DNA from 3 places in the Pseudooceanicola profundus genome. Region 2 is predicted to be linked to each of the others. Evidence: riboswitches for the same ligand, from Rfam matches in the RefSeq annotation. Region 2 holds a riboswitch; each other region holds the start of a gene.
What was found. Region 2 has a riboswitch for cobalamin ahead of nrdH (glutaredoxin-like protein NrdH). Riboswitches for the same ligand answer to the same signal wherever they lie in the genome.
Positions count from the first base shown of each region.

Region 1: it holds a riboswitch for cobalamin, as region 2 does, so the genes downstream of both, ACX9MO_RS05715 (TonB-dependent receptor plug domain-containing protein) here and nrdH (glutaredoxin-like protein NrdH) in region 2, are expected to answer to the same signal.
Region 3: it holds a riboswitch for cobalamin, as region 2 does, so the genes downstream of both, ACX9MO_RS06340 (hypothetical protein) here and nrdH (glutaredoxin-like protein NrdH) in region 2, are expected to answer to the same signal.

Region 1 covers NZ_CM142898.1:1,244,324-1,254,431, reverse strand. The annotation lists gene ACX9MO_RS05725 (FecCD family ABC transporter permease) at 1-716, opposite strand, end outside; gene ACX9MO_RS05720 (ABC transporter substrate-binding protein) at 713-1,555, opposite strand; gene ACX9MO_RS05715 (TonB-dependent receptor plug domain-containing protein) at 1,607-3,484, opposite strand; cobalamin riboswitch at 3,626-3,838, opposite strand; gene cydD (thiol reductant ABC exporter subunit CydD) at 4,048-5,697, shown strand; gene ACX9MO_RS05705 (amino acid ABC transporter ATP-binding/permease protein) at 5,694-7,334, shown strand; gene ACX9MO_RS05700 (cytochrome ubiquinol oxidase subunit I) at 7,504-9,102, shown strand; gene cydB (cytochrome d ubiquinol oxidase subunit II) at 9,108-10,108, shown strand, end outside.
Region 2 covers NZ_CM142898.1:3,880,479-3,890,586, forward strand. The annotation lists gene ACX9MO_RS17745 (extracellular solute-binding protein) at 1-154, opposite strand, end outside; gene ACX9MO_RS17750 (3-hydroxybutyrate dehydrogenase) at 470-1,243, shown strand; gene ACX9MO_RS17755 (patatin-like phospholipase family protein) at 1,326-2,363, shown strand; gene ACX9MO_RS17760 (DUF502 domain-containing protein) at 2,836-3,522, opposite strand; gene ACX9MO_RS17765 (pseudouridine-5'-phosphate glycosidase) at 3,615-4,535, opposite strand; gene ACX9MO_RS17770 (PfkB family carbohydrate kinase) at 4,532-5,425, opposite strand; gene rpsB (30S ribosomal protein S2) at 5,872-6,639, shown strand; gene tsf (translation elongation factor Ts) at 6,718-7,593, shown strand; cobalamin riboswitch at 8,123-8,317, shown strand; gene nrdH (glutaredoxin-like protein NrdH) at 8,426-8,647, shown strand; gene nrdI (class Ib ribonucleoside-diphosphate reductase assembly flavoprotein NrdI) at 8,666-9,082, shown strand; gene nrdE (class 1b ribonucleoside-diphosphate reductase subunit alpha) at 9,151-10,108, shown strand, end outside.
Region 3 covers NZ_CM142898.1:1,377,543-1,387,650, reverse strand. The annotation lists gene ACX9MO_RS06355 (cation:proton antiporter) at 1-1,020, shown strand, start outside; gene metH (methionine synthase) at 1,136-3,859, opposite strand; gene ACX9MO_RS06345 (homocysteine S-methyltransferase family protein) at 3,852-4,913, opposite strand; gene ACX9MO_RS06340 (hypothetical protein) at 5,158-5,460, opposite strand; cobalamin riboswitch at 5,581-5,780, opposite strand; gene ACX9MO_RS06335 (serine hydrolase domain-containing protein) at 5,927-6,994, opposite strand; gene ACX9MO_RS06330 (VOC family protein) at 7,241-8,107, opposite strand; gene ACX9MO_RS06325 (DoxX family protein) at 8,107-8,553, opposite strand; gene ACX9MO_RS06320 (hypothetical protein) at 8,637-8,942, opposite strand; gene ACX9MO_RS06315 (ATP-binding protein) at 9,124-10,108, opposite strand, start outside.

The DNA.
Region 1 (10,108 bases), 1.7 Mb from region 2:
CAGGCGGTGCCCAGCACCAGCGCCAGCCGCAGCCGTGTCAGTTGGACGCCCATGGCGCCCGCCGCATCCTCGCCCAGTGTCAGTGCGTCGAGCCCGCGGCCCGTCCGGGCCAACAGCAGCGCGCCAAGCGCCATGAAGGGCAGGGCCAGCCAGACATGGACCATGGACCGGTCGGCGAGCGAGCCCATCATCCAGAAGACGATCTCCCCGGCGGCATAGGGCGAGGGCGAGAGGTTCAGCACCAGCGAGGTCAGCGCCGAGGCCATGGCCGAGACGGCGATGCCGGCCAGGATCAGCGTCAGGGAACCGCCACGTGGCCCGGCCAGCAGGACCAGCAGCAGAACGGCCCCCACGGCGCCCGCAAGTGCCATCAGCGGCAGGGCGAGGGCAAAGGCGGCGGAGAGGCCGGTCTGGATCGAGATCACGGCGCCAAGCGCGGCAGAGCCGGAGATGCCGATCAGCCCCGGCTCGGCCAGCGGGTTGCGCAGGTAGCCCTGCATCGCGGCCCCGGCGAGGCCGAGCGAGCCACCGATCAGGATCGCCAGCAGCATCCGGGGCAGGCGGATTTCCCGCATCACCAGCGGCAGCGGGCCATCGCCACCGGCCACAAGCGCCTTGAGCGCGGCCAGCGGCCCGATCTCGGCCGGGCCGATGACGAGGGAGGCCAGTGCCAGCAGGGCAACCAGCGGCAGCAGGACGGCAAAGGCTTTTTTCACTGCGCGGGCCTCATCCGCTCGCGCATGTCGGTCAGTTTCTTCATCGCACCCAGGACTTTCGGGGTTCCGCAGATCCAGTCGGCATCCGACATGATCGCGCCGGGGACGGCATCGCGCAACCGTTCCACCACGGGATGTTCGAGGATTTCCTCCGACCGCGATCCGCCGGGATAGGCGCGCGATGTGATCAGGGCGTCGGGTTCGGCCATGGCGAGCAGTTCCAGCGGCATCGGGCCGCCATGGGGGAAACCCGCCTCGGCGGCGACATTTGCGAAACCGGCGGCGGCGAGGATCTGGCCCGCAAGGGTCTGGTCGCCGGTGGTGTATCCATTGGCGTAATAGAGCGCGGCCCGGGGGCGCGCGTCGCCCGCAGGCGCCCGCAGCGCGGCGAGATCGGCATCGAACTGCGCGGTCAGCGCCTCGGCCTTGGCCTCGCGGTGCAGCAGCGTGCCGACCTCCGCGATATGGTCGCGGACCTCCTCCAGCGAATTGGCCGGCGCGATCTGGGCGACGCGGACGCCGAGACGGCGCAGCATGGCCACGGCGGCGAGGGAGGAATACTGCCCGGCGAGGACCAGGTCGGGCTGCATCAGCCAGACTTCCTCGGCAAGGGCGTGGTTGATGTCGTAGGCCTGCGCCTCCTCCACCATGGCGGAGGACCGCGGATCGGTCGCCAGCATGGAGACCGAGTGCAGCTGCCCCGGCGCGGCCAGCATCATCGCCAGCTGGTCGGTGCAGAGGTTGATAGAGACGACCCGGCGCGGCGCGGCGTCTTGCGCCTGCGCTGCGGCCGGGACGCCGAGGCAGAGGGCGGCCAGAAACGCCCGGGCGGATCGCATCCCTGATCCCCGGCCCGGACGTGGGGCTTTCCGGCCGTACCGCACCGCCTCTTACCAGGACGAGCTCAGGCCGACATAGGCCGTGCGCCCGCGCGAGGCATAGCCCCAGGTGTCGGAGTAGTCTTCGTCGAAGAGGTTCAGCACCCGGCCCGTCACCTTCACCGTATCGGTCACCGCGTATTGCGCCGAGACGTCCACCACCGTGTAGTCGGGCAGCTTCTCGACAGCGTAGCTGCCGAAGTACTGCGCGTCGTAGTTGCCCGCGACATAGCGCAGGTCACCGTTCAGCAGCAGGCGCCCGTCGAGCGAGGTCCAGGTCGCGCCGAGGGTGAGCGTATGCTCGGGGCGGCGCTGCTCGACCGAGCCATCGGGGTTGGTGGCGTCGAGGTAGGTATAGGCGGCGCGCAGGCTGAGCTGCTCCGTCGCCTCGAAGCGGGCCGCCAGTTCCACACCCTGCCGGTCGCTGTCGCCGGTCTGGTTGATGTAGGTGTAGGTCGTGGCATCGGCCATGACCGAGGTGATCTCGTCGGTCAGGGTCTCGTTGAAATAGGTCACGTCGATCGTGCCACGGCCCGCGGCGAAGGGCACCTCGACACCGATGTCGAAGGAGGTGTTCTCCTCCGGCTTCAGGTCGGTGTTCCCGGTGTAGGTGATGCCGCTGTAGGTGTCGTTTGCGAAGAGCTCGTAGTAGCTGGGATTGACCGAGCCCTTGCCCGCCGAGGCGTGAAGCCGGATGCCGCTGGCCAGCGTGTAGCTGACGCCCGCGTTCCAGGTGGTCACGTTGCCGAACTGGTCGTTGTCGTCATGCCGAATGCCGACCTGCAGGTCGAGACCGGGCGCGAAGCTGCCCCGGTACTCCGCCGCGATCGAGTTGGTCTCGCGGTTGTAGAGCGAATTGGTGGTCGAGCTGTCCTGCGCGTTCTCCAGCATCAGCGTGACCATGTGGTCCGCCGCCGCCACGGTGCCGTCGATGCCGTAGGACAGGCGGTACTTCAGCACCTCGGTTTCGGTCTCGGTCGGCGCAAAGCCGTTGTAGCCCTGGTCGTAGTCGGTGCGCTCGTAGCTCAGCCGGTTGACCATGCGCCCGCCGAGGCTCTCGTATTCCAGCCAGACCTGCGCGGTCTGCTCCTCGCGGTCGCTCCACTGGGTCGGATCGTCCACGACGTATTCACCGGCGGTGGCCGCCGTCCAGGACTCGCTGTCGTAGTCGTAGGTCTCTTCGGAATGGCGGAAGGTCGCGCCCATGGTCAGGCCGGGCAGCAGCTCGTAATCCGCGGCGAACTGCCAGGTCTCGCGGGTGATGCCGTCCTTCTCGCCGTTCGAGCCGGAGTAGTCGTAGCCCTCGTCGTGGCGCTTGGCATAGGTCAGCGAAACGCCACCCTTTTCGCCCCGGTGGGTGACGAAGCCCGATACGGCCCAGCCGCTGCCGGCCTCGACGGTGCCGCCGTAGTGCAGGCCGCTGCCGCTGGATTTCTTGGTGATGATGTTGATCACACCGGCCGAGGCATTGGAGCCGTAGAAGGCGGACTGCGGCCCGCGCAGCACCTCGATCCGCTCGATATTGACGGTCTCGAGCCCGGTGAGGATGTATTCGCCATCGCCGCCGGCGGCCTCGATGCCGTCGATCAGGATCAGGGTGTGGCTCGACTCGCCGCCGCGGATGCGGACCTGCGTGTAGCTGGCGCCGCTGCCCGAAACGCTGACGCCCGGTACGAGGCGCAGGGCCTCCTGCACCGAGGCCACGCCGCGCTCTTGCAGCTCCTCGCCGGTCAGCACGGTGGCCGAGCGCCCGTAGCGTGCGGCGTCGATCGGGGTCAGGCCGCCCGAGACGATGATCTCGTCCAGTTCGATCATGCTCTGCGCGCGGGCGGCAAGCGGAGAGGTGGCGGCGGTGATGGCCAGAACGGCCGTGGTCATCTTGAGTGTCATCTCTGTCCCTTCCGGGCGCCCCGTTGGTCGGGGCAGGTGCTTGCGTTCAGCAACCGGAAATGGACAGGTGACCCCCCGGCAGCGGTGCGGTGTCACCACATACGGACAGGTCCGTTGCCCCGGGCGCCCTCCGCGCCCCGAACAGGGTGAACGGCTTCGACAGGTTTCCTGACTTGCGGGTCATCGCCTTACCGGGCCTTCCCGCCGCGCCCTTGTGGCGCCGCAGTGGCATGATCCGGCATCGCTCGCCGCTTACAGTTGCGGGGGCAGTTGCGGCATTGGGCCCAAGGCCCGCACCGCATTCCCTTTTGCACCGGGCGTGGGGACACCCGGACCGAAGCTGGCCGGGACCCTAGGGCAGGAGGGGCCTGCAGTGCAAGAGCGAAAGCCCTGTCACCCGCCCTGAGACCGGGGCCTGCATCCCCCGCGCCCGCGCCGTGACGCCCTACTTGCGCCTGCCCTGCGTCTGGCGGTCACATGGGGCGCGTCGCCCCATGCGGCAGGAAGACCGCTTTCCCGAAACCTGCAATCAGATTAGACCTTTGCGGGAAAGGACGGCCCCCATGTCCCGGACCTCTGCCCTCACGCGCCTCGTGGCGCCCGCCGCTGCGCGGCATCTGCGTCTCGCCTCCGGCCTTGGCCTGGCGGCCGGGTTGCTCTGGCCCGTGCAGGCGGCCGCGATCGCCTGGGCGATTCCGGCGTGGATCGAGGGGCGCTGGGTGGCGGGGCTCTGGGCCGCTGCGCTCTTCCTTGCGGCCGCGCTGATCCGGGCCGGGCTGGAGGCCCTGGCCGCCCGCCGGGCCTACCGCGGCGCGGACATGGTGATCACCGAGGCGCGCGGGGCGCTGCTCGACCGCGAGGGGGGGCAGCTCTCGGGCGGCGTCTCCTCCGCGGCGCTCGGCGCGATGGTGGCGCAGAAGCTGCCGCTGCTCTCGCCCTATCTCACCCGCTACCAGACCGCGATGGTGCGCGTCATGGTACTGCCGCTGCTCTACCTCTGCCTCGTCTTCCCGGTGTCCTGGGCGGCGGGGCTCGTGCTGCTGGTGGCGGGGCCGCTGATCCCGGTCTTCATGGCCCTCGTCGGCATGGCCGCGAAGGAGGCAAGCGACCGCCAGATGGCCGAGATCGGCGACATGAACGCGCTGCTTATCGACAATATCGCCGCCCTGCCGGACATCCGCCTGCTGAACGCGACCGAACGGGCACGTACGGACTTCGCGGCCCGGGCCGAGGCGCTGAAGACGCGCACGATGGCGGTGCTGCGGGTGGCCTTCCTCTCCTCCACCGTGCTGGAGCTCTTCGCCGCACTCGGCGTGGCGATGGTGGCGGTCTATGTCGGCTTCTCACTGCTGGGGGAGATCCCCTTCGGCGCCTATGCCACGCCGCTCACGCTAGGGCAGGGGCTCTTCCTGCTGCTCATGGCGCCCGAGTATTTCCAGCCGCTGCGCGACCTTGCCGCCGCGTGGCATGACCGGGCCGCGGCCCAGTCCGTCGCCGATGAACTGGAGGCGCTGGCCGCCCGGCCCGCCGATCCGATCCTCGGCACCGGCGGCCTGGCCGCGCCGATCCCCGGGCCCGCCACGCTTGCCATGCACGGTGTCGTCGTGCAGCGCGGGACGCGCCGGCTGGTGCTGCCCGAGATCACGCTGGAGCCGGGCGAGATGGTCGTTCTGGCGGGCCCCAGCGGGGCGGGCAAATCCACGGCGCTCGACCTTGCGGCGGGGCTGCTGCGGGCCGGGGAAGGAGATATCACGGTGGCGGGACAGGCGCTCGACCGGCTCACCGCCGATGGCTGGCGTGCCCGGATCGCCTATATCCCGCAGGCCGTCCGGATGCCCGATGCGCCGCTGCACGAGATCCTCGACCCGCATGGGCGGGGCGGCGACATGGCGGCGGCGCTGCAGGCGGCGCGGGCCGATCACGTCGTGGCGGCCCTGCCCGAGGGGCTGGAGACACGGCTGGGCGAGACCGGCGCAGGCGTTTCGGGCGGCGAGGCGCGGCGTCTGTTGCTGGCGCGCGCCTTCCTTGCCGGGGCCGAGGTGATCCTCGCGGACGAGCCCACCGCCGACCTCGACCACGCCACGGCGCGGCAGGTGATCGACGCGCTTGCCGCGCTGAAGGGGCAGGGGGCGGCGCTGCTGGTGGCGACCCATGACCCGGAGCTGATGCACCGCGCCGACCGGGTGCTGCGGATCGGGGAGGATGCGGCATGAGACAGCTGTGGCGCGTGTTGCGCCTGCTCTGGTCCGCGCGGCCCTGGGGCATGTGGCGCGGGGCGATCCTGTCGGTCGTGGTGCTGATCATGGGGGCCGCGCTGCTGGGGCTGTCGGGCTGGTTCATCACCGCGACGGGCATGGCGGGGCTCGCGGGCATCGGCATCGCCTTCGATGTCTTCCGTCCTTCGGCGGGGGTGCGGATGCTGGCGCTTGGCCGCGCCGCCGCACGCTACGCCGAGCGGCTGCTGACCCATGATGCGACGCTTTCGGCGCTGGCGGTGCTGCGGCTCGACCTGCTCAAACGCCTCTCCGCCCGTCCGCTGGCCGAGCTGCGCCAGCTGCGCGGCGGCGTGGCGCTGACGCGGATCACGGCGGATGTGGATGCGCTCGACGGGGTGGCGCTGCGGCTCGCGTTGCCGATCGCCTCGGCGCTGCTGACCCATTGCTTCGCCTTCCTGATGCTCTGTTGGCTGGTGACGCTGCCTGTCGCGCTGACGGTGACGGCGGGCTACCTCGGCGGGGCGGGGGTGATCCTCTATCGCGTGGGGCGTCGCGGCTTCGGCCCGTCCTCGCGGGCCGAGGCGGCCGGGCAGGAGATGCGCCGCGCGGCGATCGGCCTCTTCCGCGGGCAGCGCGACCTGATCCTGCAAGGCCGGATGCCCGCGGCGCGGGCCGCCCTCACCGGGGCCGAGACCGAGGCGCGGGCGGCCCATGACCTTCTCGACCGGCTCGATGCGCGGGCGGGTCTGGCGCTGGCCACGCTGGTGGCGCTGGTCACCACCGCCGTGATGCTGCTGGCGCTGCGCGCGGTGCAGAGCGGCGCGGCGCAGCCCGCGGCGGCAGCCATCGGGGTCTTTGCGGCACTGGCCTTGGCCGAGACGGTGATGCCCCTGCGCCGCGGGCTGGCGGAGCTGGGCCGGATGCGCGATGCCGCTGAACGGGTGCTGTCGCAGCCCGAGGCCGCCGTCGCGGCGCCGAAGGCTCCGCTGGCCGCTGACACCGCCGCCGGGCTGCGGGTGCAGGGGCTGACCCTGACCCGTCCCGACCGGCTGAAACCGCTGGCGGAGGGCCTCTCCTTCGTGGTGGCCATCGGGGAAACGGTGGCGATCCGCGGCGAGAGCGGGTCCGGCAAGTCGACGCTGCTGGATGTGCTGGCGCGGGTCACGCCCTCGGCCGGGGCGGTGCACCTTCTGGGGCAGCGGCTGGAGGACTACCCAGAGGACCAGCTGCGCCGCCTGCTGACGCTGGTCCCGCAGCGCAGCGCGCTGATGGGCGGCACGATCCGCCAGAACCTCGCCCTCGCCCGGGCCGACGTGAGCGATGACGCCGCGTGGCAGGCGCTGCGCGCCGTGGCGCTGGACGGTGTGATTGCCGAGCGCGGCGGGCTGGAGGCGATGCTGGGCGAGGGGGGCGCGGGCCTCTCCGGCGGGGAGGCGCGGCGGCTTGTTCTGGCCCGCACTCTGCTGCGGCGCCCGGCTGTGCTACTCTTGGACGAGGCGACCGAGGGGCTGGACGATGTGACCGCCCGAAAGGTCCTCTCCGGCATCCGCGAGACCCTGCCGGAGGTCGCCCTGCTGCTGGCGGCTCACCGCCATGCGGAACTGGAATTCGCGGACCGGATCATTCAGCTTTAGAAGGGAGTGTTCAAAAAACACAAGCCTGTGAATGGCATAACGTCACATTCCGCAAATCGCATCCAGTTGATGCAGATCAAACGCACACGGATTGGCGGGGTGTATTGCGCGACAGAAACCTGCATTTTCGAGACACTATACGGTTTCGGGTAACCACGGGAGTTCCCTCATGGAGTTCGACGTCGTCGAGCTGTCACGCCTCCAATTCGCGATGACAGCGCTATATCACTTCCTCTTCGTGCCGCTGACTTTGGGTCTGTCGATCCTCGTCGCGATCATGGAGACGGTCTATGTCATGACCAACCGCCCCATCTGGCGCCAGATGACGAAGTTCTGGGGGACCCTCTTCGGGATCAATTTTGTCCTCGGCGTCGCCACGGGGATCACCATGGAATTCCAGTTCGGCATGAACTGGTCCTACTACAGCCACTACGTGGGCGACATCTTCGGGGCGCCGCTCGCCATCGAAGGGCTCATGGCCTTCTTCCTCGAGGCGACCTTCGTGGGGCTCTTCTTCTTCGGCTGGGACAAGCTGAGCAAGGTGGCCCATATGATCGTCGCGTGGCTGGTGGCCATCGGGTCGAATTTCTCGGCGCTGTGGATCCTGATCGCAAACGGCTGGATGCAGAACCCGGTCGGTGCGGAGTTCAACCCCGACACGATGCGGATGGAGATGACCTCCTTCTTCGAGGTGATGTTCAACGAGGTGGCGCAGGCCAAGTTCGTGCACACCGTCTCGGCCGGCTATGTCACCGCCTCGGTCTTCGTCCTTGGCGTGTCGGCGTGGTACATGCTGAAGGGCCGTCACATCGAACTGGCGCGGCGTTCCATCGCGGTGGCCTCTTCCTTCGGTCTGGCCGCGGCGCTCTCGGTCGTGGTGCTGGGGGATGAGAGCGGCTACTCCGCCTCCCATACCCAGAAGATGAAGCTGGCCGCGATCGAGGCGATGTGGGAAACCCACGAGGCGCCCGCGCCCTTCACCATCGTCGGCTTCCCGGACCAGGAGGCGCGCGAGACCCATTACGCCATCCACGTGCCCTACGTGATGGGGCTGATCGGGACCCGCTCGCTGACGACCGAGATCCCCGGCATCGAGGACCTCGTCGCGGAGTCGGAGGACAAGATCCGCTCGGGGCTGATCGCCTATGACGCGCTGATGACGATCCGCGCCGAGCGCGACGCAACCCCCGCCGACGTGCGCGCCACCTTCGAGGACCATTCCGAGGACCTCGGCTATGCCCTGCTGCTGAAGCGCTATGTCGACGACCCGCGCGATGCCACGGAAGAGCAGATCGCCATGGCCGCGGACGATACGGTGCCGCACGTCTGGCCGCTGTTCTGGGCCTTCCGGATCATGGTCGGCCTCGGCTTCTGCTTCATCGCGGTGATGGCCTCCTTCTTCGTCATGGCACAGATCAAGGGCATGCGCTTCCCGCGTCCCGCGCTCTGGCTGGCGGTGGTCATGATCCCCGCGCCCTGGATCGCGGCCGAACTGGGCTGGATCGTCGCGGAATACGGGCGGCAGCCCTGGACGGTGGACGGCATCCTGCCGACCGCGCTTTCGGCCAGCCACCTCAGCGTCGGCGATCTGCTGATCACGCTGGCGGGCTTCGTCATCTTCTACTCGGTGCTCTTCATAATCGAGATGGGTCTGATGGTGAAATACATCCGCAAGGGTCCGCAGGAAGACGTCGAGGCCACTGAGGTCTGGATGCAGAAACACGAACGCCGGATGCGCAGCTCCGGTGAAGTCAGCCCCGCGGAGTAAGTGACATGATCCTTTACGAACTGATCGACTTCGACGTGCTGCGGGTCATCTGGTGGGTCCTGCTGGGCGTTCTGCTCACAGGCTTCGCCCTGACCGACGGCTTTGACATGGGCACCGCGGTGCTGCTGCCCTTCGTCGGCAAGACCGACGTGGAACGGCGCATCGTCATCAACACCATCGGCCCGGTCTGGGAAGGCAACCAGGTGTGGTTCATCCTCGGCGGGGGCGCGATCTTCGCTGCCTGGCCGCCGCTCTACGCGGTGAGCTTCTCGGGCTTCTACCTTGCCATGTTCCTCGTCCTGGCCGCGCTGATCCTGCGGCCCGTGGGGTTCAAGTACCGCTCCAAGCGGGACGGCGTGACATGGCGCCGGAACTGGGACTGGGCGCTTTTCGTCGGCGGTGCCGTGCCTGCGCTGATCTTCGGCGTGGCCATGGGCAACGTCCTGCGCGGCGTGCCCTTCCACCTGACCGAGGACCTGATGCCGATCTACGAGGGCGGCGTGCTCTGGAAGCTGCTGGGCCTGCTGAACCCCTTCGCCCTGCTGGCCGGTGTGGTCTCGCTCTCCATGCTGACGATGCACGGCGCGGCGTGGCTGTCGCTCAAGGCCGAGGAGCCGGTGGCGGGCCGTGCCCGGGCCTATGGCGCCAAGGCGGGGATCGTGGCGGGCGTTGCCTATGCGCTGGCCGGGCTCTGGCTGGCCTTCGGCATCGACGGCTATGCCATGGTCAACCCGGTGCCGGCTGACGGTCCGTCGAACCCGCTCTACAATGAAGTCGTGCGCGGCGGGTCGTGGTTCGCCGCCTATGCCCAACGGCCGTGGATCGCGATTGCGCCGATCGCGGGCTTCGTCGGCATCGCGCTGACGGTGCTGGGCCTGCGGGCCGGGCGCGAGGCCTCGACCTTCCTCGCCTCCAAGCTGGCGATCACAGGGATCATCTCCTCGGTCGGGCTGGTGATGTTCCCCTTCATCCTGCCCTCGCGCACCAACCCCGACAGCTCGCTGAG
Region 2 (10,108 bases):
ACACAAAATCCGGGGGCAGGGCCGGCTCCCCATACATAGCTATGGCGTGCGAGGGCTCCGCGGCGGCCGATTCCCCTTGTCCTGTTGGACCAAGAGCGACTGCCAGTACCCCGGAAACAATGAAGAAAAATGACCGGAATCCTGCAACAATCATGCCTGCCCCTTGTTTTGTTGGCGGCCAAACTAGAGGCGGAATGCAGCCAACACAAACTTTACTCTTGGATGCAGGCGATTGATTGCTTATAACAAACTCACTGCTCGATAGGTTTCTTGCCTGTATGAAACCTGCCTCAATAACTTAACGCCGGCCTCGTGCCGGCGTTTTTTTCTTGGGGCTTCCGCTTGTCGAGCGACATCCTCCAACCCCTCCCGGTGGCTCGCGAATCCCTCTCGCAGACGTGTCCGTATCGCCTCGCTTTTCGCAGGTGCAGCACTATGATCTGCCGGGACACATGCAGGAGGACGTAAGATGTCTCTTAAAGGTAAGACCGCCATCATCACCGGGTCCAACTCGGGTATCGGGCTTGGCGTTGCGCGCGAGCTGGCCAAGGCCGGGGCGGACGTGGTGCTGAACTCCTTCACCGATTCCGACGAGGATCACAAGCTGGCCGCGGACCTTGCGGCTGAATTCGGCGTGACCGCCCGTTATATCAAGGCCGACATGTCCAAGGCCGAGGAGTGCCGCGCGCTTGTGGAGCAGGCGGGGGCCTGTGACATCCTCGTGAACAACGCCGGCATCCAGCATGTCTCGGCGATCGAGGATTTCCCGGTCGAGAAGTGGGACGCGATCATCGCGATCAACCTGTCCTCCGCCTTCCACACCACCGCGGCCGCGCTGCCAATGATGCGCAAGGCGGGCTGGGGCCGGGTGGTGAACATCGCTTCCGCCCACGGTCTGACCGCCTCGCCCTACAAGTCCGCCTACGTGGCGGCCAAGCATGGCATCGTCGGCTTCACCAAGGTGACCGCGCTGGAGACGGCCGAGGACCCGATCACCGCCAACGCAATCTGCCCAGGTTACGTGCACACCCCGCTGGTGGAGGCGCAGATCCCCGACACCATGAAGAAATACGACATGGACCGCGAGACGGTGATCCGCGAGGTGATCCTCGACCGGCAGCCCTCCAAGGAATTCGCGACCGTCGAACAGCTCGGCGGGACGGCGGTCTTCCTCTGCTCCTCGGCGGCGGACCAGATCACCGGCACCACGATCAGCGTGGACGGCGGCTGGACCGCGCTCTGAGCCGACGCGACCCTTCGGTCGTCGCAGGCGGGCCGGTGTCGCGGCCCGCCGCAGTCTCTCCATCCGCGACGGGAGTACGGCCATGATCCGCATCAATCTCGCCCTGCAGGGCGGTGGCGCCCACGGGGCCTATACCTGGGGCGTGCTCGACCGTCTGCTTGAGGAGGAGGAGATCGAGATCGCCGGGATCTCGGGCGCCTCGGCCGGCGCGCTGAACGGCGCCGCCCTGAAGGCGGGTTATGCCGAGGGCGGGCGCGAGGGCGCACGGGAGGCGCTCGACCGGCTCTGGTCCCGGATGGGCGCGCTCACCGACCTGCGGCTGCCCGCATGGATGGCGGGCGTCATGCCCATGGCAAGCCCGGGGCATATCGCCGAGGCGGTGGAATACTCACTGGCCTGGTCGATTGCCGACGCGGTCAGCCACGCGACCTCGCCCTATATCTACGGGCCGTTCTACCGGAACCCGCTGCAGGCCGTGGTGGCGGCGCTGGACTACGAGAAGGTCTGCGGCCTCTCCGGGCCCGAGCTGCACATCTGCGCCACCAATGTCCGCACCGGCAAGATCCGGGTCTTCACCGGGGCCGAAATCGGGACGGATCAGATCCTCGCCTCCGCCTGCCTGCCGAACCTGTTCCAGGCGGTGGAGTTCGAGGATCCGAAGACCGGCAAGGTCGAGGCCTTCTGGGATGGCGGCTATACCGGCAACCCGGCGCTGTTTCCCCTGTTTGGCCGGCATCTGCCCGATGACATCGTGATCGTCTCGCTGAACCCGATGGTGCGGGACCACGTGCCCGTCTCGCCGCAGCAGATCCAGAACCGGGTGAACGAGATCAGCTTCAATTCCTCGCTGCTGCGCGAGTTGCGGGCGATTTCCTTCGTGCAGCGGCTGCTGGCGAGTGAGACGCTGGAGCGCGGGATGATGAAGGATGTGAACGTGCACCTGATCTCGGATGACGCGCTGATGTCCGAGCTCTCGGTGGCGACGAAGCTGGTGCCGAACCCCTTCATCCTCGGACGGCTGAAGGAGGCCGGACGCGCCTCGGCGGAGGGCTTCCTGGACGCGCATCGTGCGAAGCTGGGGCGGGAGAGCAGCGTCGACCTGGTGGAAATGTTCGGCTGAGGGTGGGCCGGTTGCGGCGGTTCAGGGTGCCTGAGCCGGGTTTGATGACGGGTTGATGGGGGCTGCTCGGGCGCAGTGCAGTCCCGACAAGTTGGTGCCTTGCCGACAAGTGAGTGCCGTCCCCATAAGGCAGACGCGCGGTTAGGCGCTCCCGGTATGAATGCCTCTCTTTGATACCATCGCCGCATGCCACCTGCGCGGAACAAGGCCGCAGGCCGCCGCGCATCGCAGGCAGGCCCCCACGCGGCGGCGATTTGGTGAGGCTGGGTGGTCTCTTGAGGGGAAGGGACGTGCTTGGCTGCGATAAAGTGGGGGCCAGACGGGTTCGGATCGCCCCCGCGCGCGCCGTCGATACGCGGCTTCGCGTTTCAGGGGAACGATTTGAATCGAAACATTTTTACGGGGTCGCGCAGCACGCAAACAGGCAGCTGAGAGTACAGCTTACTGACGCCCTCGCCGGCCGCACCCCAGATCACGCCCGCTTGGCGATCCGGGCTTCCTTCTCGGCCTTCGTTTCCGGGTAGACCAGACCCGCCGAAATCACCAGTTTCGCCGCATCCTCGACGGTCATGTCCAGCTCGATCACGTCTTCCTCGGGGAAGTAGAGCAGGAAACCCGAGGTCGGGTTCGGCGTCGTGGGCACGAAGACGCTGAGGAGTCTGCTGCCGGTTTCGGCACGCAACAGGACCTCGCCCTTGGCCTCGGTCGAGATGAAGCCGAGCGCCCAGATCCCCTTGCGGGGATATTGCACCATGCAGGCCTTGTCGAAGCTGCGGTCCGCCTGGGCAAAGACCGTCTCGGCGATCTGCTTCACACCGGAGTAGATCGAGCGCACGATCGGCATGCGTTCCACGAGGCTCTCGGCGAAGCGGATCAGCGAGCGCCCGATAAGGCCCTTGGCGATCCAGCCTACGAGGATCGTGAACACGAGGAAGATGATCACGCCCGCGCCGCGCAGGTTGATCCCGATGTACTGCTCCGGATTGAACCGGTCGGGGATCAGCGGCAGGACGAAGCCGTCGACCCAGCCGGCCAGCGTCCAGATCAGCCAGATCGTCATGCCGACGGGCGCAATCACCACGATCCCGGTCAGGAAATTCGAGCGGAGACGCGCAAGCAGCCCGGGCCGGCGGTGTTCCAAATGCAAGGGGTCGGTCATCTGCCGGGGAAACTCCTGATCACGCGGCACAATCTATGTGCTTCGCAGGTCCCCGGCAATGCCACATCGTGGTGAATTCGCAGCTGCAGAAATTACCGCGGCAGGGCGGCGAGTTCCGTCGCGATGGCCGCGCCCAGGCGGGCGTTGTTCAGCACCAGCGCGATATTCGCATCCAGCGACCGGCCTGCCGTCAGCTCGAAGATCCGCTGCAGCAGGAAGGGGGTGACGTCCTTGCCCTTGATGCCCGCGGCCTCGGCATCGGCCAGGGCGGTGGTGATGATCGGCGTGATCTCGGAGGCGGGGATCTCGTCGCCCTCGGGGATCGGGTTGGCCACCAGCTGGCCGCCGGGCAGGCCGAGGGCCGCGCGCATCCGCAGGGCGCGGGCGATCTCTGCGGCGGTGTCCATGCGCAGGGGCGCCTTCAGGCCCGAGCCGCGCGACCAGAAGGCGGGCAGTTCGTCCTGTCCCACGGCGATCACCGGCACACCGTAGGTTTCCAGCACTTCCAGCGTCTTGGGAAGGTCGAGGATCGCCTTGGCACCGGCTGCGATTACGGTGACCGGGGTCTCGGACAGCTCACGCAGGTCGGCGGAGATGTCGAAGGTCTCCTCCGCGCCGCGGTGCACGCCACCGATGCCGCCGGTGGCAAAGACCTCGATCCCGGCAAGGTTGGCGGCGATCATCGTGGCGGCCACGGTGGTGGCCCCGGTGCCGCCCGCGGCGATGCAGGCGGCCATGTCGGCGCGCGACAGCTTGGCCACGTCCTTGGCCTGCGCAAGCGCGGTCAGCTGCTCGTCGGTCAGGCCGGCATGCAGCGTGCCCTCGATCACGGCGATGGTGGCGGGGACGGCACCGGCGGCCCGGATCGTCTCTTCCACCAGCTTGGCGGTTTCGAGGTTCTGGGGATAGGGCATCCCGTGGGTGATGATCGTGCTCTCCAGCGCCACGATGGGCTGGCCTGCGGCCTTGGCGGCGGTGACTTCGGGCGAGAGGACGAGGGGCAGGGGGATCATACGGGGCTTTCTCCGGAGACATAGCGCGCGGCGGCCCTGAGGGCGGCCTCCAGCGCGGTGGCGCGGTCGGCGCCATCGAGTTCTGCGGCCACGTGGGCGGCCATGAAGGTGTCGCCTGCGCCGGTGATGCGGGCGACGGTGACGGGGGGCGGGGCGGCGCTGAGGATGCCTTCGCGACGGGCGCAGCCATCGGCGGCGGCCTCGGACCCGTCGGTGACCAGCACCCGACGCGCCCCACCCGCGATCAGCGCGGCGGCGGCCTCGGGGGCGGAGGTGAAGAGACGCCCGCAGAGCAGGCCTGCCTCCTCGAGGTTCACGTAGAGCACCGCGCGGTGGTGATGCAGGAAGGGCCGCAGACGCTCGGCCTTGCCGGGCGAGGCCGGGGCCACGCGCAGGTCGGCCTCGGCAAAGGCCGGATGGGCCGCGATTTCCTCCAGCAGTGCCAGGGTCAGGTTGCCGTCGAGGGCCACGGGACCGGTATAGGGCGCCTCGGGCGATCCCAGCGTCCCGTCCACCAGCGGCGTCAGGATGCGCGCGCCGGCAGCCTCCAGCGAATGGGCATCGGCGATGGCGGCAATCAGCCCGTTCTCGCCCTCGATCGCCATGTATCGATCGGTCGGGTGGCTCTCGGAGCGGTGGACATGGCTCACGTCCATGCCGAGCGCCTCGCAGGCGGTGACGAGCTCATCTCCCTCCGGGTCCCGGCCCACGGCGGTCAGAAGCACGGGGCGCAGGCCGAAGGGCTGCGCCGCCATGGCAATGTTCATGGCCACGCCGCCGGGCAGGCGGCTGATCCGGCCGGGCACGTCGGAGCCCACGCGCATCCGGCTGCCGGTGCGGCCGATGATGTCCCAAAGGACAGCGCCGATACAAAGAAGGTCTCGTGTCATACTGCTTCTTGCCCCGCACTGCGCCACACGGCAAGAAGCGACGCACCGGCATCGGCGGCGCTGACCGGACTTTTTGAAAAGTCCGGACCGTTTTCTTCGAAGAAAACGGGCAAGGTTGCGAAACGGGCGCCGGTGGAGGGGATCTGACCGGCTTCGGACCGCGACCAAGATTTTTCGAAGAATCTTGGAAATATTCTTCGAAGAAGTTTCCGCGCTGGGATCGGACGGGGGGGATAGGCCCTCGGACGGCGTGAAACACCCGGAAAAGCCGGTTCGGGCCCATAAAAGCCGGTTGGGGGTTGTGGCCCTGCGGGGGATCGGCTAAAGGGCGCGCACTCAATCCCGCAGGTGGGGTCGGGCCCATGGGGGAGACATCCCCATGCGTCCACCGGTTGACCATAAGGTTCACACCCCCGCCAAGGCGTAAACCGGAAAGGATATAGGACATGGCTCTTCCCGAGTTCACCATGCGCCAGCTGCTTGAAGCAGGCGTGCACTTCGGCCACCAGACGCAGCGTTGGAACCCCCGCATGGGCGAGTTCATCTATGGCGCGCGCAACGGCATCCACATCATGGACCTGACGCAGACCGTTCCCATGCTGGACGCGGCCCTGAACGTCGTTCGTGAAACCGTCGCCAAGGGCGGCCGCGTTCTCTTCGTCGGCACCAAGCGTCAGGCCGCAGCGCCGATCGCCGAAGCCGCAGAGAAATGCGCTCAGTACTACATGAACCACCGTTGGCTGGGCGGCACGCTCACCAACTGGAAAACCGTTTCGCAGTCGATCAACCGCCTGAAGGAAATCGACGAACGTCTCGAGGGCGGCGCCGAAGGCCTGACCAAGAAAGAGCGTCTCGGCATGGAACGCGAGCAGGCCAAACTGCAGGCCTCGCTGGGCGGTATCCGCGAAATGGGCGGCGTGCCCGACCTGCTCTTCGTCATCGACGTGAAGAAAGAGGCGCTCGCCATCCTCGAAGCCAAGAAGCTGGGCATCCCGGTTGTCGCCATCGTCGACACCAACTGCTCGCCCGAAGGCGTCGACTACATCATCCCCGGCAACGATGACGCGGCCCGCGCCATCTCGCTCTACTGCGACCTCGCTTCGCGCGCGGCTCTCGACGGCATGACCGCCCAGCTGGGCGCCGCCGGCGTCGACGTGGGTGAGCTGGAAGCGCCCGAAGAGGAAGTCCTCGCCGAGGAACAAGCAGAGGCCTGATCGGCCCCTGTCACGAAAGTTTCAACGGCTGCGGGCATCACCGCAGCCGGATGTATTCAGACTTTGAGGAGAGCCACCATGGCGATCACTGCTGCACAGGTGAAAGAACTGCGCGAAATGACCGGCGCAGGCATGATGGATGCCAAGAAGGCGCTGACCGAGACCGATGGCGACATGGACGCCGCGGTTGACTGGCTGCGCACCAAGGGCCTGGCGAAAGCCGCAAAGAAATCCGGCCGCACCGCGGCTGAGGGCCTCGTCGCCGTCGCCGTCGATGGCGGCAAGGGCGTCGCGATCGAAGTGAACTCGGAAACCGACTTCGTCGGCAAGAACGCCGAGTTCCAGGCCATGGTGAAGGGCTTCGCGGATGCCGCCCTGAACGTGGCCGACGTCGAGACCCTGAAAACCACCGAGATCGGCGGCAAGACCGTCGAAGCGATCCTGACCGACAAGATCGCGACCATCGGTGAGAACATGACCCTGCGCCGGATGGAATCCATCGAAGGCGAGACCGTCGTGTCCTACATCCACAACGCGGCTACCGACGGCATGGGCAAGATCGGCGTTCTCGTCGCCATGACCGGCGGCGACGAAGCCTTCGGCCGTCAGGTCGCCATGCACGTCGCAGCTGCCAACCCGGCCGCCCTGAACTCCGACAGCCTCGACCCGGCCGTCATCGAGAAAGAGCGTCAGGTCCAGATCGACATCGCACGTGAATCGGGCAAGCCCGAAGCCGTGATCGAGAAAATGATCGAAGGCCGCATGAAGAAGTTCCTCGCCGAGATCACTCTCGTCGGCCAGGCCTTCGTCGTGAACCCCGACCTGACCGTCGAAGCCGCTGCGAAAGAAGCCGGCGCCACCATCACCGGCTTCATCCGGATGGAAGTCGGCGAAGGCATCGAGAAAGTCGAAGAAGACTTCGCAGCCGAAGTGGCGAAAGTCGTCCAGGGCTGAGCCTTCCGGCAGCCCTGCGCTGCCATGGACAGAGACAGGAAACGGCGCCGGTACCCCCGGCGCCGTTTTCGATTCCGGCCATTGGTTCGGGGCCATTGGTTCGGGGCCATTGGATCGGGGCCGCCGCTTTGGGGCCGATCACGCTTGCCGGGAGGCCACTGGCCCCCACTGTTCGCCCTTTGACAGTCGGCTCGATGATCTTCGGTCAGCCATGTGGACGCGCACGGCGCGCTTGCGGCCCGGCGGCGGGCGAAAGGCTGCGTGCTCGACCGGCGGGGGGATCTGGATGGCCCCGAGCGATTCTCCCTGCCGTGTCGTTTCGCCTGTGTCGATGGTGCAAAGCCGCCTTGCAGGGGCGGCTCTGCACTTGGCATCCGGGGCGTGACGGGATATTGGGCAGACCACGGGGAAAGCAGGACCGCCGAAGCGGCCGCATCTCCCGGCTCTTCCCATGAAAACAAGGTCTTGGGGGCATATGCCGGAACGCCCCAAAAGCTACACCATATATTGACACTTTGCTGAAATCGGCACAATATGCAGGGGTCTTGGTGCTCTGGGGGTGTGACGCCCCGAGGCAAGAGGGAAGCCGGTGGAACTCCGGTACTACCCCCGTAGCTGTGAGCGGTGAGCCGAAGTCCCGTATCCACTGGCGTCATGCCGGGAAGGGGGGGCCGGTGCGATTGGAGCCGCGAGTCAGAAGACCTGCCAGGACAGCAGATTAACCACACCGGACGGAGGGTCCGGGGATGTGGACCGCGGCGCCCCCGGGCGGCGCGCGTCGGCCTCTCCGTCCCTCACGCCGCCAGAGGATGTCAGAGCAAGGGACTGCCCGATGACCATCACCGTCTATTCCAAACCCGCCTGCGTGCAATGCACCGCCACCACTCGCGCGCTGGACGCCAAGGGACTGGAGTTCGAACTGGTCGACCTGACCCAGGACGCCGACGCAATGGCCCGCGTGACCGAGCTCGGCTACCGCCAGGCCCCCGTGGTCATGGCCGGTGACGACCACTGGGCCGGCTTCCGTCCCGACAAGATCGCCGCTCTGGCGTAAGCCCGGTGTGATCGCGTGATGGGCGGGCTCGTCTACTTTTCCTCCCGGTCGGAGAACACGGCACGTTTCGTGACCCGGTTGGGCCTGCCTGCCCAGAGAATCCCGACCGACCCGGAGGCGGCGCTGCCTGCGCCTGACGCACCCTTCGTCCTGATCTGCCCGACCTACGCGGACGGGCAGGGCCGGGGCGCTGTGCACAAGCAGGTGATCCGCTTCCTCAACGACGCCCGCAACCGCGGGCTGCTGCGCGGGGTCATCGCCGCGGGCAACCGTAATTTCGGCACCACCTTTGCCATGGCCGGCGACGTCATCGCCGCCAAGTGCAAGGTGCCCGTGCTCTACCGTTTCGAACTGGCGGGAACCGACGGAGATGTCACCCGCGTCTCAGAAGGATTGGACAAGTTTTGGAAGACGCAATTCTCGACCGCGAGCTGACTGACAGCGCCCCCGCAAAAGGCGTCCCGGCCGAGTGGCAGGGGCTGGATTACCACGCGCTCAACGCGATGCTGAATCTCTATGACGAGAACGGCAAGATCCGCTTCGACGCGGATCGCATGGCGGCGCGCCAGTACTTCCTGCAGCACGTCAACCAGAACACCGTCTTCTTCCATTCGCTGGACGAGAAGCTGAACTACCTCGTGGAGGAAGGCTTCTACGAGGACAGCGTGCTGAAGCAGTACGACCGCGCCTTCCTGCGCAAGATCTGGGACGCGGCCTTTGCCAAGAAGTTCCGCTTCCCGACCTTCCTCGGCGCGTTCAAGTACTACACCAGCTACACGCTGAAGACCTTCGACGGCAAACGCTACCTCGAACGCTTCGAGGACCGCGTGGTCATGGTCTCGCTCGCGCTTGCGCGCGGCAACGAGGCCGACGCCATGAAGCTGATGGAAGAGATCATCGGCGGCCGTTTCCAGCCCGCCACGCCCACCTTCCTGAACGCTGGCAAGGCGCAGCGCGGTGAGCTGATCTCCTGCTTCCTGCTGCGTCTCGAAGACAACATGGAAAGCATCGGCCGCGGCATCAACTCGGCGCTGCAGCTGTCCAAGCGCGGCGGCGGCGTGGCCCTGATGCTGACCAACATCCGCGAGCATGGCGCGCCCATCAAGGGGATCGAGAACCAGTCCTCCGGCGTGATCCCGGTGATGAAACTGCTGGAAGACAGCTTCTCCTACGCGAACCAGCTGGGTGCGCGTCAGGGGGCAGGGGCGGTCTACCTGAACGCCCACCACCCGGACATCCTGCGTTTCCTCGACACCAAGCGCGAGAACGCGGACGAGAAGATCCGCATCAAGACGCTGTCCCTTGGCGTCGTGGTGCCGGACATCACCTTCGAGCTGGCGAAGAAGAACGAGGACATGTACCTCTTCTCGCCGCATGACGTGCAAAAGGTCTATGGCCGCCCGTTCTCGGAAATCTCGGTGACCGAGAAGTACCACGAGATGGTCGACAACCCGCGGATCA
Region 3 (10,108 bases), 1.8 Mb from region 2:
CTCATCGCCCTCGCGGGGCACGAGCGTGACACGATCCTCGCCCGGGTGCGGGAGCGCACGATCTCCTCGCGGATGGCGGACCTCGTGCTGTCCGACGCCGACCGGCTGATCGAGGGCGCCCGGACGCAGGGCCGCACCGGCTACCAGCGGGCGGCGCGGCGGAGCGTGGCCTACGGGCAGGCCTTCCGGACCGCGGTCCGGGTGCACGCACGCTTTGGCATATCGGGCCCGCTGGCCCGGCTGACCGCCGACCGGTTCGAACTGCTGCTGTCGCAGCGCCTGATCCTGCGCGACCTCGGCACGTTCATCGACGGCCGTATCCGACGCATCCACGGACGCCGCGTGGCGGAACTGCTGCATGAGCTGCTCTCGCGTCGGATCGAGACCGTCGAGACCGCGCTGGAGGGGCTGCGCCTGCAGTATCCCGGCTATGCCGAGGAACTGGAGCGGCGCTTCATCCGGCGTACGGCGCTGCGGCTGGAGGAGCGGGAATACGTGGCGATGCGCGATGACGGGCTGATCGGGGCCGAGGTCTATACCGCGCTGATGCAGGATCTTGGCGCGCGCCGCGTGGCCGCCGAGGAACGTCCGGGCCTCGACCTCGCGATCCGGCGGGCGGATTTCGTGCAGCAGTTCCCGCTCTTTGCCGATTTCGACGAGGGCGTGATGAAGCGCCTCGGGCGGTCGCTGCAGACCATCTATGTCGATGCGGGCGAGGTTGTGCTGCGCAAGGAAAGCGTGGCGCGGAGCGTGTTCTTCATCGCCTCCGGCGCCGTGGAACTGGAGACCGCGGGCCAGACCTGGCGTCTGGGGCGAGGCGAGATGTTCGGGCAGATGGCGATCCTGACCAACAAGCGCCGCCGCGCGGATGTCCGCGCCATTGCGCCGACAACGCTGCTGGTGCTCGACGAGGACCGGTTCCGCCGCCTGCTGGAGCGCAGCCGCGCCCTGCGCGAGGCGGTGCGCGCCAGTGCCGAGAAACGCGGCATCGACCCGGCCCGCCTGCTGCCGGACGAGTGAGCCCGCGCGGCGTGATGCGTCGAGCGGGCCCGATCCGGGTGATCCCGATCTTCTTGATGCCGGTCTTGTCGGCTCCGGTCCGGGCTTGCACCGGACCGGCTTGCCGGGGCTCGGCTTACTCCGCCGCGATCTCCGTGGCGGCGTCGCCGGGCCGGTAGTTGAGGACCGGGGCAAGCCAGCGTTCGACCTCCTCGACCGCCATGCCCTTGCGGGCGGCGTAATCCTCGACCTGGTCGCGTTCCACCTTGGCGACGCCGAAGTAGTAGGCATCGGGGTGGCCGATATAGAGGCCCGAGACCGAGGAGCCGGGCCACATGGCCATGCTCTCGGTCAGTTCGACACCGGTGTTGGCCTCGGCGTCGAGCAGCTTGAACAGGGTCACCTTCTCGGTGTGGTCGGGCTGCGCCGGATAGCCGGGGGCCGGGCGGATGCCGCGATAGGGCTCGCCGATCAGCTCCTCAGGGGCAAAGCGCTCGTCCGCGCCATAGCCCCAGTGCTCCTTGCGCACCCGCTCGTGCATCATCTCGGCCATGGCCTCGGCGAAGCGGTCGGCGAGGGCCTTGACCATGATCGAGCCATAGTCGTCGCCGCGCTTCTCGTAGCCTTCGGCGATGGCGATCTCCTCGGGCCCCGCCGTCACGACGAAGCCGCCGACCCAGTCGGGCGTGCCCTCGGGCGCCACGAAATCGGCGAGCGCGAGGTTCGGGCTGTCCTTCCGCTTGGAGGTCTGCTGGCGCAGGGTGAAGAAGGTGTCGAGCGCGGTGTCCCGGCTGTCGTCGGTGTAGAGGCGGATGTCGTCGCCGACCCGGTTCGCAGGCCAGAAGCCCACCACGGCCCGGGGCTTGAACCACGCCTCGCCGATGATCTGCTGCAGCATCGCCTGCGCGTCGCTGAAGAGGTTGCGCGCGGCTTCGCCGTATTTCTCATCCTCGAGGATGCGGGGATAGACGCCCTTCAGCTCCCACGTCCGGAAGAACGGGGTCCAGTCGATGTAGCGGGCGATCTCGGCCAGATCCCAGCCCTCGATCACCTTGGGGCCGGTGAAGCGGGGCGCGGTGACCGCGTAGTCCGTCCAGTCGATCTTCATGGCATTGGCGCGGGCGGCGGCCAGCGGCAGGCGCTGCTTGGCCCGTTCGGCGCGTTCGTGACGCTCGGCCACCTCGGAGTATTCCGTCCGGATGCCCTCGATATAGCCCGGCTTCTGGGTCTTGCTCAGCAGCGAGGAGACGACGCCGACGGCGCGGCTGGCATCGGTGACGTAGATCGCCTGGCTCTTCTTGTACTGCGGAGAGATCTTCACCGCCGTGTGCACCTTGGAAGTGGTGGCGCCCCCGATCAGCAGCGGCACGTCGAAGCCTTCGCGCTCCAGCTCGGTGGCGAGGTGCACCATCTCGTCCAGCGAGGGGGTGATCAGCCCGGAGAGGCCGATGATGTCGACGTTGTGGGCCTTGGCCTCTTCGAGGATCTTCTGCGGCGGGACCATGACGCCGAGGTCGATGATCTCGTAGTTGTTGCAGGCCAGAACGACGCCGACGATGTTCTTGCCGATGTCATGGACGTCGCCCTTCACGGTCGCCATCAGGATACGGCCCGCGCTTTCGCGCTGCCCTTCCTTCTCGGCCTCCATGTAGGGCAGCAGGACGGCGACGGCCTGTTTCATCACGCGGGCGGATTTCACCACCTGCGGCAGGAACATCTTGCCCGCGCCGAAGAGGTCACCGACCACGTTCATGCCCGCCATCAGCGGGCCCTCGATCACGTCGAGCGGCTTCTCGGCGGCCAGCCGGGCGGCTTCGGTGTCCTCGTCGACGTATTCGGTGATGCCGTTCACAAGGGCATGTTCCAGACGCTTCTCGACCGGCCATTCGCGCCACGTCAGGTCCTTCTCGCGGCCCTTGGCGCCGCCCTGTCCGCGGTATCTCTCGGCCACGTCCAGCAGGTTCTCGGTCGCGTTGCCGCCGTTCGCGGGCGTACGGTTCAGCACCACGTCCTCGCAGGCCTCGCGCAGCTCCGGGTCGATCTGGTCATAGACTGCCAGCTGCCCGGCGTTCACGATCCCCATGTCCATGCCGACCTTGATGGCATGATAGAGGAAGACCGCGTGCATCGCCTCGCGCACCGGCTCGTTGCCGCGGAAGGAGAACGACAGGTTCGAGACCCCGCCGGACACGTGGCAGTGGGGCAGGTACTTGCGGATCCATTCCGTCGCGCGGATGAAGTCGACGCCGTAGTTGTCGTGCTCCTCGATGCCGGTCGCCACGGCAAAGACGTTGGGATCGAAGATGATGTCCTCGGGCGGGAAGCCGACCTTCTCGGTCAGCACCTTGTAGGCCCGTTCGCAGATCTCGATCTTGCGCTCGTAGCTGTCGGCCTGACCGCTCTCGTCGAAGGCCATGACCACGACGGCCGCCCCGTAGGCGAGGCAGAGCGAGGCCTGTTCGATGAAGTTCTCCTCGCCTTCCTTCAGCGAGATGGAGTTCACCACCGGCTTGCCCTGCACGCATTTCAGACCGGCCTCGATCACCTCCCACTTGGAGCTGTCGATCATGACGGGCACGCGGGCGATGTCGGGCTCGGCGGCGACGAGGTTCAGGAAATCGATCATCGCCTGTTTCGAGTCGATCAGGCCTTCGTCCATGTTGACGTCGATGATCTGGGCCCCGTTCTCGACCTGATCGCGCGCCACGTCGAGCGCGGTGGCATAGTCGCGGTTGGTGATCAGCTTGCGGAACTTGGCCGAGCCGGTGACGTTCGTCCGCTCGCCCACGTTCACGAAGGGGATGTCTCTGGTCAGGACGAAGGGCTCGAGCCCCGAGAGGCGCAGCAGCGGTTCACGCATCGGCCAGCTCCTTGATCTTGCGCGGGGCATAGCCCGCGACATGGTCCGCGATGGCCGCGATATGCTCGGGCGTGGTGCCGCAGCAGCCGCCTGCCACGTTGATCAGGCCTTCCTTGGCAAAGACCTCGACCAGTGCCGCGGTCTGGTCCGGCGTCTCGTCGTACTGGCCGAAGGCATTGGGCAGGCCCGCGTTGGGATAGGCACAGATCAGCGTGTCGGCCACGCCGGAGAGTTCCGTCAGGTGGGGGCGCATCGCATCGGCGCCAAGGGCGCAGTTCAGCCCCACGGTGAAGGGCCGCGCGTGGCGCACGGAATGCCAGAACGCCGTGGGGGTCTGCCCCGAAAGGGTCCGCCCCGAGGCATCGGTGATCGTGCCCGAGATCATGATCGGCAGGCGCTTGCCCACCTTGGCGAAGCTTTCCAGCGCCGCGAAGATCGCCGCCTTGGCGTTCAGCGTGTCAAAGATCGTCTCGATCAGGATCAGGTCCGACCCGCCCTCGATCAGCCCGTCGATCTGCTGTCCGTAGGCGGTGCGCAGGTCATCGAAGGTCACCGCGCGGTAACCGGGATCGTTCACGTCCGGGCTGATCGAGGCGGTCCGGTTCGTCGGCCCGACGGCCCCGGCGACGTAGCGCGGCTTGCCGTCGGCGGCCTGCGCACGGTCGGCGGCGCGGCGCGCCACCTGCGCCCCCGCGACGTTGAGGTCATGCACCGCGCCTTCCAGCCCGTAATCGGCCTGCGCGATGGTGGTGGAGGAGAAGGTGTTGGTCTCGAGGATGTCCGCGCCCGCGAGGGCGAATTTCAGCTGGATGTCCTCGACCGCCTGCGGCTGGGTCAGCACCAGCAGGTCGTTGTTGCCCTTCTGCGGGTGATCCGAGTGGTGATGCCGGCAGCCGGGGCCATGGATATGGCCCTGTGCCGTGAAATCCTCCTCGGTCATGTTCAGCGTCTGGATCATCGTGCCCATGGCGCCGTCGAGGAGGAGGATGCGCTCGCGCGCGGCGGCCTGGAGCGCCTTGAAGCTGTCCGTGGGGGGGAGCGAGAAGTTGATCATGTCGAATCTGCCTTTCAAGTCGCCTCGATAGGACAGATTTGCACCGAGTGCCTAACTCATAATTTTCGTAACGGATATGAGGTTCGCTCACATTCGCGGGGAGGGTGTCACGTCAGTGCCCTCTGCCTGGGGGCTGAATGGGCGCCTCCATGGCCCGGTATTGCTTCAGCGCCCTCAGTGCCCCGGTATTACATCGGCGCCCTTCGGGCCCCGGTTTTACATCAGCGCCCTCCGGGCCCCGGCTTTACATCAGCGCCCTCCGGGCGCGGGCCCCGCCCCGGCGTCTTGGCAGCGGCAGGGGCACCTCGACCGGCTGGGCGCGGCGCGACAGGGACTCGCGCACCAGCCGCGTAAAGACCGCGATGGCCGGATCGGTGCCCTCGAAGGGGGCGGCCAGGGTCAGGGCGCGCCGCGCCTCCTCGAGATAGCTCGCCTCGGGTCTGAGCAGCATCATCCACTGCAGGAACCCGAGCCGACCCAGTTCACGGGCGCGCTCGGGGCTTTCGGCCCGGGATTGAAGTGTGGTGAGTGTGCGTTCCAGAAGCATGGCGCCCTCCGCGCTGCGACAGCGGGACAGGGGCGAGTGGCCTGGGACCGGCAGAAGAGAAGTCCATGTCTTGCCTCCGCGCCCCCGGCTCCCCGCCAGGATCAAGGTGACTGCAGCGCGGGAACCGCGCCGGAGATGGCAGGTCTCCTGACTTGCGGGTCGATGCTGTTCCGAACCTTCCCGGACCCTGGTCCAGTGGCGTTAATCGGAACCGCTCTCCGCCTACAGTTGCGGGGGCAGTCACGGAGTTGGGCAGAGCCCGTACCGTGTTCCCTTTTCAGCCGCACCCGGAGGATGCGGCACCATCGGGCGTGAAGGTGGCATGGCCCGGGGCCTGTGTCCAGCCGCAACGCCCGGGTGGCTGCAAGGGGCGCGGCGGGCGGAGGCGATGGGAGCGGGGCGAGGGAAGCGGGGCGGGGCTCTCAGCCGCGCAGGTCCCCGCACCCCTCGACAGGTCCTGTCCGGCTCAGAGCGCGCGGACGATGGCCTCCAGCACCTTCTGGGCGCGGTCGCCGGCCACCCAGCGAAGCACCACGACCACGTCGTGATCCGGGTCGATCCAGATCTGGTGCGTGCCTGCCCCCTGCGCGGCGAAGGCGCTGGAGGGCAGGGCGGGATTGGCCGCCGGCCCCTTGTTCAGCCACCACAGGAAGCCATAGTTCGCCAGCGTGGGCGAGGGGGTCACCGCCTGCGCCATCCAGCCCTCGGGCAGCAGGCGCTGGCCCGCGTGGACGCCGTCCCGCAGGATCAGCTGGCCGAAGCGCGCATGGTCGGAGGCCGAGATGAACAGCCCCCCGCCCCAGTGCCCGCCGCCGGGCACCGACTGCATGCGGCGGCCGTCGATCTCGACCCAGGAGGTTTCGTAGCCTTCCCACCGCCAGTCCGGCGAGGCGCCGATCGGGTCCATGATCCGCTCGCGCAGGACCTCGGGCAGCGGGCGGCGGAACAGCGACATCAGCGCGAAGGACAGGGCGTTCACGCGGACGTCGTTGTATTCGTAGAAGGTGCCGGGCGTCTTCATCTCGCGCATCTCGCCCTTGCGGCTGTTGTCGGCGCCGACGCCGATCTGGCGGTAGTGATCCACCTGGTCGGCCTTGCCGAAGAGTTCACCGCTCCACTCGCTGTTCATGTTCAGGAGGTGGCGCCAGGTGATCTGGCCATTGTGCGGGCCCTCGAAGGCCGGGCCGGGCACGCGGGTGCAGACCGGCTCGTCCAGATCCGGCAGCAGGCCGTCACCATGGGCCACGCCCGCGAGGGTCGAGAGGTAGCTCTTGGCGATCGAGAAGGTCATGTCGGCCCGCTCCACATCGCCCCAGCGGGCGATTTCCTCGCCGCCGCGCAGGATCAGCCCGGCCGGGCCGCCGCGGGGTTTCACCGGGCCGACGATCTCGGTCCAGGGGCCGGTCTCGTTCCACTCGACGTTCCCGACATAGCTGCCGTCGTCGTAGTACATCGACCGCGGCCAGGGGGACTCGCTCTCCTGCGCGAGGGTGACCGCCTGGGCGAGGAGATCGGGATCGAAACCGGAGGTCATGCTGTTTTCCTTTACAGTGTCAGTGACATCACCGGCTTGACGCCTGCGCCCCGCAACCGCAAGGGGCGGCGGCCCGGGCAGCGCATGGCCCTGCCGCAGGTCATGATATTCGACCGATATTTCGGCGTCCTCCGATCCCGCGACGGGACCGGAGAGGGGCCCGCAGGCCGGGCAGGGGCGTGGCGGCCGGCGCCACGCCCCCCGGGATCACGCGAGGATCACGTGGGGATCGCCCGAGGGTCAGGCTCAGGTCAGGGTGATCGTCGTACCCCAGTCGTCCTCGTAGCGGCGCGTCTCGCCGGGGGTCCGGCGCAGCAGGTCCACGCTGTCGAGCCCGGTTTCCCGGTCCGAGCGTCGCCCGGCGCCGGCGCTCATCCACTCGTTCACCGCGACATGGTGGTGATAGCCCCCGGTTGAGAGGAAGACCGCATCGTCCCGGGCGTTCACGGCGTCGAAGCCCAGCGTCTCGCGCCACCAGCGCCCGGCCTGACGCGCGTTGCCGACCTTCATGTGGACATGGCCGACGCGGGTGCCGGCGGGCGCGCCGCGCCAGCTGGGCGGGAGCAGGCCCAGCGTGCCCATGATGCCGTCCACGTCCATGGCGAAGGTGCCCATCTGCACCTGCCCGTCGACCCATTGCCAGCTGTCCTGCGGCCGGTCGGCATAGATCTCGACCCCGTTGCCTTCCGGGTCGGTCAGGTAGATCGCCTCGCTCACCCGGTGATCTGCGGTGCCGGTGACGGGCACCCGCTGGTCGATCGCCATGGCGATCCACATGGCGAGGTCCCGGCGCGTCGGCAGCAGGAAGGCGGTGTGAAACAGGCCCGCCGCCCGAGGCCCGGCGAGGGAGAGCCCCTCGTGTTGGGTCAGGGTGAGCAGCGTCTCCCCTCCCACGCCCAGACGGATGGTCGCGCCGTCGCGCCCGGTCTCCCGCAGGCCGAGCGCCTGCTGGTACCATGTCGAGAGCGCCTCGGCGTCGCGGACCCGCAGGCCGACGTGCCCGACGTGGATCGGGGCCTCGACCGGCAGGCTGTTGGCCGCCTGCGCGGCCCGGGGCAGGCTGCCTGCAAGCGCCGCCGCGCCAAGGCTGCCCAGAAGGGTTCTCCGGTCCATCACAGCTCCTTTCCGAGCAGCCGGTCGAGCGAGTAGCGGCCTCCGCCATGGGCGAGGAAGCTGAGGGTGACCGCGGACCAGATGAGCGACAGCTCGGCCCCGCGGTAGCCCTGATCCTTCACGATCCAGTGGAAGTAGATCGTGGTCAGCAGGACAACCGAGGTGCCGCCCGCAGCAAGACGGGTCAGCAGCCCGAGGGCGAGCAGGAGGCCGCCGGTGAATTCCGTCACCGAGAGCAGGATGGACCAGAGCCATCCGGGGGCGAAGCCGAGGCCGGTGACCATCTCGGCCGCGCCGGTGGGGTTCTGGATCTTGGGCCAGCCGTGGATCATCAGGGCGACGCCGCTGATGACACGCAGCCAGAGGGTCGAGAGCGGGCCCGCGACGGCATAGACGAGGGCGAGAGCCGGCAGCAGAAGTGCCGGGCGTTTGGGGGTGGTGGTCATGGTCATATCTCCAAAGGGGCGAGCGCCGGGGGGCGTCGCATCAGGGCTGGTGCGCGGGGCGCACCGGTTACCGGGGATGGAGATCAGGCGCGCGGAGGGCGCGCGTCGGGCGGGATGACGCGCCCGGACCCCTGCGGGGCCTCTGCCGCGACATGGCGCAGCGGCCAGGCGAGGGGGCCCGGGGGCAGCGCGGCGGTGTCGGTCAGGGCACAGCTGAGGCAGGGCTTCTTGGCCGGGGCCCGGTCCGGCAGGGCGGCTCCGGGGGCGTAGCAGACATCCACCTGGGCCCGCGCGCTGCCACAGCCGCTTGTCTGAGGGACCTGCGCCGACACGAGGGTCGTCAGGAGCAGGACCGCGAGGGTCGCACAAAGGGTGGCGTAGCGGAGCATCCGTCGTCCCGGGTGGCTGTCGTCACGGGTGTTCTGGGGCCCGCCCGCCTTGCCCGCAAGCCTGCGGCCCCGAGTTCACAAGGAAGTTACGGGCCCGGGAAAGCCGCCGCGCGGAGCGGTGCCGACAGAGGTGAGGGCCGAGGATCGACGCCGCCGCCCGAAGCCGGGCGCGGCCCTCGCCTCAGCTGGCCGGTGTGCCGGTCATCTCCACGATCCGTTGCACCAGCAGGTCGAAGGAGAAGGGCTTGAGCAGCACGTCCGCCTCGCCGAGCGCCGGGCCCGAGGCCGCTTCCTCGTCATAGCCGGTCATGAAGCAGACCTTGAGGTCGCGGTAGAGTTCCCGCGCCTTGGCGGCGAGGACGCGGCCCGTCATGCCGCCGGGCAGGCCCACGTCGGTCAGCAGGACCGAGATCTCGGGCCGTTCGCTCAGCCGCTTGAGGCCCTCGGCGCCGGTGCCGGCCTCGACGACATCGAAGCCCGCGTCGGTCAGGGCCTCGACCACGACCATGCGCACCAGCACCTCGTCGTCGACCACGAGGATCGTGGTGCCGCTGCCGTCGGGCACCTCCGCGCCCTGATGCGCTTCTGCATGAGCCACGGGCGCCGAGCTGGAGCGCGGCAGGTAGAGGTCCACCGTGGTGCCCTCGCCAACGGTCGAGCGGATCACCGCCGCACCGCCGCTCTGCCGCGTGAAGCCATAGACCATCGAGAGCCCCAGCCCGGTGCCCTTGCTGCTCGGCTTGGTGGTGAAATAGGGGTCGAAGGCCTTCTCGATCTGCTCCGCCGTCATCCCGGTGCCGCTGTCTTGTACCGAAAGCCGCAGGTAGTCACCGGGATCAAGGGCGTCGTTCCCCGCGCCGATGGTCTCGTTCGCGACTTCGATCCCGATCCGCCCGCCCTCCGGCATGGCGTCGCGGGCGTTGAGGCAGAGGTTCAGCAGCGCGTTCTCGAGCTGGTTTGCATCAACCATCGCCCCCCATGGTGCCTCGGGGAAGCAGGTCTCGACCGTGACATGCGGGCCGATGGAATGGCGGATAAGGTCCTCCATCCCGCGCACCAGCTCGGGCACGTCGGTGGCACTTGGCAGCAGCGACTGGCGGCGCGAGAAGGCCAGCAGCCGCTGGGTCAGCGTCGCCGCCCGCTCGGCCGAGGATTGCGCGGCTTCG